Linked DNA regions of Martelella mediterranea DSM 17316. Each later gene encodes a partner of the first gene's protein in a complex. Links are inferred from orthologs where the notes say so. Each region holds a gene or a part of one and is shown in the gene's direction. Other genes may lie near its edges.

Region 1 (2,930 bases):
CCGTCACGGCAAGCGACGCCAGTGCCGCGACCGAGACCATTCTGGCGGACAATACCGGCTATTCCGTTCCGATCCCGTTCAAAAGATAGCCCGCACAGGCCTTTTGCCCCGGCCTGAATTCGTCTAGATCATCGGACGGTTAATATGAACCGCCCGATGCTCTAGTTTTTTGTTTTGCCGCATCGGGTTGTCAAAAACCGGATTCCACTTTTTCGCCCGATGCTCTAAACGACGACGAAGCGATGGCCGGAGGTATGTGAGAGCTTGAAACGCGGGGTATTTATCAGCTTCGAAGGCGGCGAGGGCGCCGGCAAGTCGACGCAGATCCGTCTGCTGGCCGAACGCCTCACCAGCCTTGGCCGTGCTGTGGTCGTCACGCGCGAGCCCGGCGGCTCAGCGGGGGCTGAAGCCGTGCGCCACGTGCTGCTATCGGGCGCTGCCGAACCGTTCGGCGTTGGCATGGAAGTGCTGCTGTTTGCCGCCGCCCGCAACGATCATGTCGAGGAAATCATCAAGCCTGCGCTGGCAGACGGCAGCATCGTGCTCTGCGACCGGTTCATGGATTCCTCGCGCGTCTATCAGGGGACGGCCGGCGGGCTTGCGCCCGATTTCATCTCGACCGTGGAGCGGGTCGCCGTCGACGGCACCATCCCGGACCTCACCCTGATTTTTGATCTCGATGCCCTTGAGGGGTTGCAGCGCGTGAAGGCCCGCTCGCCCGAACAGGCGCTTGCCGGCACGCCCGATCGGTTCGAGAAGGATGATATCGCGGTGCACGAGGCGCGGCGCAGGGCGTTTTTGAAGATCGCCGAGGCGGAACCGGACAGATGTCGGGTCATCCGCGCCGATGATGCACCGGAAGCGGTGGCGGAAGCGGTCTGGCAGGCGGTCTCGCCCTTTCTGGAGGAGCGCGGCGATGGCTGACGATATGGTTCTGGAAGGCGCGGTGCATCCGGCGGCCAATCCCAATCTGTTCGGTCATGAGGAAGCGGAGGCCTATCTCGCGACGGCCTATCGTTCCGGCAAGGGGCATCACGCGATCCTGCTGGAAGGCGGCGAGGGCATCGGCAAGGCGACGCTCGCCTTCCGGTTTGCCAACCACGTCCTGCATTTTCCCGAGCCGCATAGCGCGCCCGATCACATCATCGCTCCAGATCATGCAGCGCCGCTGACGCGCCAGATCATTGCCGGCGCCTCCCATGATCTGCTCCATCTGGAACGCCCGGTCGATGTGAAGACCGGCAAGCGGAGGACGGCCATAACCGTCGACGAGGTCCGCAGGGCCGGGCACTTCCTGTCGCAGACCTCGGGCACCGGCAACTGGCGGATCGTCATCGTCGATGCCGCCGACGACCTCAACCGCTCGGCTGCCAACGCCATCCTGAAAATTCTCGAGGAACCGCCGAAACATGCGATGTTCCTGCTGATCTCGCATACGCCGGGCCGGCTGTTGCCGACGATCCGCTCGCGTTGCCTGCCGCTGCGCCTTCGGCCGCTGGAGCCCAATGACCTCCTGAAGGCACTCGGGTCTCTCGGCGTCGATCCCGCCGGCGAGGACGCGGCGCGGCTTGCGGCGCTTGCCAATGGCAGCGTTTCGGAAGCGCTGAAGCTGGTCAATTACGGCGGCGGCGAGATCATCGACGCCTATCATGAAACGCTCGCCGGCTCGGACGCCGAGGCGAGGGCGCTGATGCACCGGCTCGCCGATACCCTTGCCAAGCGCGACAACGAGACGGTCTTCGCCTTCCTGCTCGCCCATGTCGAGGAGGATGTTCGCAGCCGCGCGCGTGAAGCGGCGATGGGCGGTGAGATTGCACGGGCCGAGCGGCTGTCAGCACTCTCCTTAGAACTCGGCAATGACGTGGCGACGGCCGATGCCTACAATCTCGACCGCAAGCAGCTCGTGCTCGACCTGCTCACCCGGATCCGCGCCGCCGTCAATTGAACGACGCGCGCCGGTCGGTTTGACTTGATGCATTGCGGCACTGGCGTTAAGACCGGCGAAACGATCGAGGCCGGCGCCGCTTTTTTTGGCGGCCGGCAGCAGCAGTCAAGCGGACGGGTTTCGGACATGAGCGACAAGGCCAATAATTTCTACATCACGACGCCGATCTTCTATCCGAACGGCACGCCCCATATCGGCCACGCCTATACAATGATCGCGACCGATGTGCTGGCCCGCTTTGCCCGGCTCGACGGCAGGAATGTGCGGTTTCTCTCCGGCACGGACGAGCACGGCCAGAAGATGCAGCAGACCGCCGAGAAGGAGGGGATCGCGCCGATCGAGCTTGCAACCCGCAATTCGGCGGTGTTCCGCGACCTTCTGGCGCGGCTGAACTGCTCCAATGACGATTACATCCGTACGACCGAGGAGCGCCATCGCGTTGCCGTCCAGGCGCTGTGGAAGCGCATGGAGGAAAACGGCGATATCTATCTCGGCAAGTATGGCGGCTGGTATTCCGTGCGGCAGGAGGCCTATTTCGACGAGAGCGAGACAACGCTGGGCGAGGATGGCGTGCGTCGCGAGCCGCTGGGCTCGCCGGTGGAATGGGTCGAGGAGGAGAGCTATTTCTTCAAGCTTTCCGCCTATGGCGACAAGTTGCTCGAATATTACGAGGCGCACCCGGATTTCATCGGTCCCAATGAGCGCCGCAATGAGGTCGTCTCCTTCGTCAAATCCGGGCTGAAGGACCTGTCGATCTCGCGCACCACCTTCGACTGGGGCATTCCCGTGCCGGGCAACCCCGATCACGTCATGTATGTCTGGGTCGATGCGCTGACCAACTATATCACCGCGCTCGGCTTTCCGGATGAAGCCAATGCGCTCTGGGATTTCTGGCCCGGCATTCACATCATCGGCAAGGACATCATCCGCTTCCATGCCGTCTACTGGCCGGCCTTCCTGATGTCCGCCGGTGTGGCGCTGCCGA
Region 2 (3,513 bases), 1.5 Mb from region 1 along the record:
GGGACGACGACGGCAAATGCCAATCCGCAGCGCCGAGGCGCACGGCGATCCTTAAGCCAGATTTTTTCGCCGCCAAGCTTGCATTCACCGGCCGAATTGACGATATGTCCGGACGGGAGGCTGGTGGTGGACGTGCCACTCGCCAACCGGGTCAGGTCCGGAAGGAAGCAGCCCCAACGAGTTGTGTACGGGTCATCGTGCCGGCCTCCCACCTTATCGACGGATCGTTCCGGAGACGCCATGAGCCTCGAAAGCGTGCGCGCCCATCTCGACACGGCCGCCCCCGACATCGACATCATCGAGACCGAAGCCTCAAGCGCGACGGTGGAAGAGGCAGCAAGCGCCCATAATGTCGCCCCCGCTCAGATCGCCAAGACGCTCTCCTTCAGCGTGAAGGATGACGTGTTTCTGCTGGTCGCGCGCGGCGATGCGCGGATCGACAACAAGAAGGCCAAGGCGGCCTTTGGCGGCAAGGTGAAAATGCTGCCGCTCGAAGACGTCGAGGCGATCACCGGCCATCCGGTCGGCGGCGTCTGCCCCTTCGGCCTCGCAAGCCCGATCCGGGTTTACTGCGATGAAAGCCTGAAGGCGTTCGACGAGGTGGTGCCGGCCGCAGGCTCCCGCAATGCCGCGATCCGGATTGCGCCCGAAAGGCTTGCCGAAATCACCGGCGCCGACTGGGTCGATGTCTGTGCCGAGCCCGCTGCCTGACATCGGCCTCAGAAATTCTGTGCATTTCGCCGAAAGCTCTGCCAGACTGAGCCGCACTCTGTGACAGAGCCGCACGGCATGGGCTATTGTTGAAAACCCGGTCGCAAACCGGACAGGAAAGGTGGCAATGGCCGAGAACGAACAGCAGCGCGAAAAAGACGCCGGATACCGCGTGCTTGCGCGCAAGTACCGTCCGAAGGATTTCTCCGACCTGATGGTCGGCCAGGAGGCGATGGTGCGCACGCTGACCAACGCCTTCGAGACCGGCCGCATCGCCCAGGCCTATATGCTGACCGGGGTGCGCGGCGTCGGCAAGACCACCACCGCCCGGATTCTCGCCCGCGGCCTCAACTACAAGTCCGACGCCATCGACAAGCCGACGATCGAGCTGAAGGAAATCGGCGAGCACTGCCAGGCGATCATGGAAGGTCGCCATGTCGACGTGATCGAGATGGACGCCGCCTCCCATACCGGCATCGACGATATCCGCGAGATCATCGATCAGGTGCGCTACCGGCCCTCGACCGCGCGCTACAAGGTCTACATCATCGACGAGGTGCACATGCTCTCCAACCAGGCCTTCAACGGCCTGCTGAAGACGCTGGAAGAGCCGCCCGAGCATGTGAAATTCATCTTCGCCACCACTGAAATCCGGAAAGTTCCGATCACGGTGCTGTCGCGCTGCCAGCGCTTCGACCTGCGCCGGATTCCGGCCGCCGATCTGGTGCGGCTGTTTTCCACGATTGCCGCCAAGGAAGGCGTCGAGATCGAGGACGAGGCGGTGCAGATGATCGCCCGCGCCGCCGAGGGCTCGGCGCGCGACGGGCTGTCGCTGCTCGACCAGGCGATTTCGCATGGCAGCGGCCATGTGGAAGCATCCGCCGTGCGGGCGATGCTGGGCCTTGCCGACCGCGCCCGGATTGTCGATCTGTTCGGCCATATCGTGACCGGCGATGTTGCTGCGGCGCTGGCCGAATTCCAGTCGCAGTATGAGGCCGGGGCCAATCCCGTGGTCGTGCTCAATGATCTTGCGGATTTCACCCATCTGGTGACGCGGTTGAAATATGTGCCCGAGGGCGCGGAAGACGTGTCGCTGAGCGAGATCGAACGCACTGCGGGCGCCGGCTTTGCCGAAAAGGTCGCGGTCTCCGCGCTGTCGCGCATCTGGCAGATGCTGCTGAAGGGCATTCCCGAGACCGAAAACGCCGCCCGCCCGCTGGGCGCCGCCGAAATGGTGCTGATCCGCCTCGCCCACGCCGCAAGCCTGCCCTCGCCGGAAGATGCCGCCCGCAGGCTGCTGGCGCTGGAGGAGGGCGGCGCAGCGGCGGCCCCATCCGCGCCGCCGGCCGGTCGCCCGCAGGGTGGCGGTTCCGGCAGCGCCAATGCCGTTTCCGCCCGCCAGACCGGCGAAGCGCCCCGCCAATCCGCGACCGTCACCATGCTGCATCCGCAAAGCGCAGAAGCCCGCCAACCGGAGATCGCGCCGCAGCCGGAAACCGTGGAGGCCGAGCCGGAGCCCGCCCCCGAACCGCAGAAGACCTCGGCGATCAAATCGCTGCAGGACATTACAGACCTTTGCTCGAAGAACCGCGCGATCAAGATGCGCTCGGAAATCCGCAATTTCGTGCGGCTGGTGCGGCTTGAGCCCGGCCGGCTGGAGGTCAACCTTCTGCCCGGCACATCCGCGACCTTCCTCAACGATCTCGGCGCGAAGCTTCGCGAATGGACCGGCGAGAGCTGGTTCGTCAGCCTCAGCAAGGAGGCCGGCGCGCCGACGCTGCTGGAAGCCGAGGAAGCCGAGCGCGAGCAGCGCTTCCGCGATGCCCGCGAGGACCCGGATATCGCCGCGATCCTGAAATTCTTCCCCGGCGCGGAAATCCGCGACGTCCGCGTGCGCGCCGAGACGGAAACACCCGATACGGCAGACGGCGATGCGCCCGACGCCGCCGTCAACGAGGATGGCGACGTGCTGCCGGAAGACGATATCGACGAATAGAAACAACATTCAAGGAGATGACATGCGCGATCTGATGGGCATGATGGGCAAGGTCAAGGAAATGCAGGCCAAGATGGAGCAGCTGCAGGAAGAGATCGCGGCCGCCCGGGTGGAAGGCGTTTCCGGCGGCGGCATGGTGCAGATCGAAATGACCGGCAAGGGCGACATGCTGTCGATCAAGATCGATCCGAGCCTGCTTAACGGCGACGAGGCCGAGATGCTGGAAGACCTGATCGTCGCCGCCCACCGCGACGCCAAGGACCGCGCCGGCGAGAAGGCGGAGGAAATGACCAAGGAACTGACCGCCGGTCTGCCGATCCCGCCCGGCATGAAGCTGCCCTTCTGAGGACAGCGCCATGACGCTCGGCGCGCTCGCCCTGTTCGCCATCACGCTGTTCGTCGCCGCCGGCTCTCCAGGGCCGAGCGTGGCAGCCCTCGTCGCCCGCGTCTTGTCGCGCGGGCACCGCGACGTGCTGCCGTTTCTGGCGGCGATGTGGCTGGGCGAGGCGCTGTGGCTGACGCTGGCGGTGTTCGGGCTGGCGGCCGTCGCCACCAGCTTTCATGGCGTGTTTGTGGCGATCAAATGGGCGGGCGTCGCCTATCTTTTCTGGCTCGCCTGGAAGATGTGGTTCGCAAGGACAGAGACCGCCGGCGCGGAACTGCCGCAGGCAAGCTCCGGCTGGAAGATGTTTTTGACCGGCATCAGCATCACCATCGGCAACCCGAAGATCATGATGTTCTATGTGGCGCTGCTGCCGACGATCCTCGATCTCGCAAGCGTCACCCTTGTCGGCTGGCTGGAACTC

The links.
Region 2: Mame_RS14660 (region 1) and Mame_RS07450 share a complex: the UniProt entries of both Bacillus subtilis proteins name them as parts of the DNA clamp loading complex. The link is inferred for Martelella mediterranea DSM 17316 from one-to-one orthologs.

The regions. Positions count from the first base shown.
Region 1 is NZ_CP020330.1:3,134,305-3,137,234, forward strand. It holds Mame_RS14660 (DNA polymerase III subunit delta'), read left to right. Parts: upstream 1-916; coding sequence 917-1,945; downstream 1,946-2,930. Other genes in the region: Mame_RS27575 (septal ring lytic transglycosylase RlpA family protein), read left to right, coding at 1-89; tmk (dTMP kinase), read left to right, coding at 265-924; metG (methionine--tRNA ligase), read left to right, coding at 2,072-2,930. UniProt on the Bacillus subtilis protein: DNA polymerase III is a complex, multichain enzyme responsible for most of the replicative synthesis in bacteria.
Region 2 is NZ_CP020330.1:1,602,629-1,606,141, reverse strand. What follows is about bases 276-3,272. They hold Mame_RS07450 (DNA polymerase III subunit gamma/tau), read left to right. Parts: upstream 276-838; coding sequence 839-2,707; downstream 2,708-3,272. Other genes in these bases: Mame_RS07440 (LysE family translocator), read left to right, coding at 3,064-3,272; Mame_RS07445 (YbaB/EbfC family nucleoid-associated protein), read left to right, coding at 2,730-3,053; Mame_RS07455 (YbaK/EbsC family protein), read left to right, coding at 276-711. In the rest of the region: more of Mame_RS07455, read left to right, coding at 241-275; more of Mame_RS07440, read left to right, coding at 3,273-3,513. UniProt on the Bacillus subtilis protein: Part of the beta sliding clamp loading complex, which hydrolyzes ATP to load the beta clamp onto primed DNA to form the DNA replication pre-initiation complex.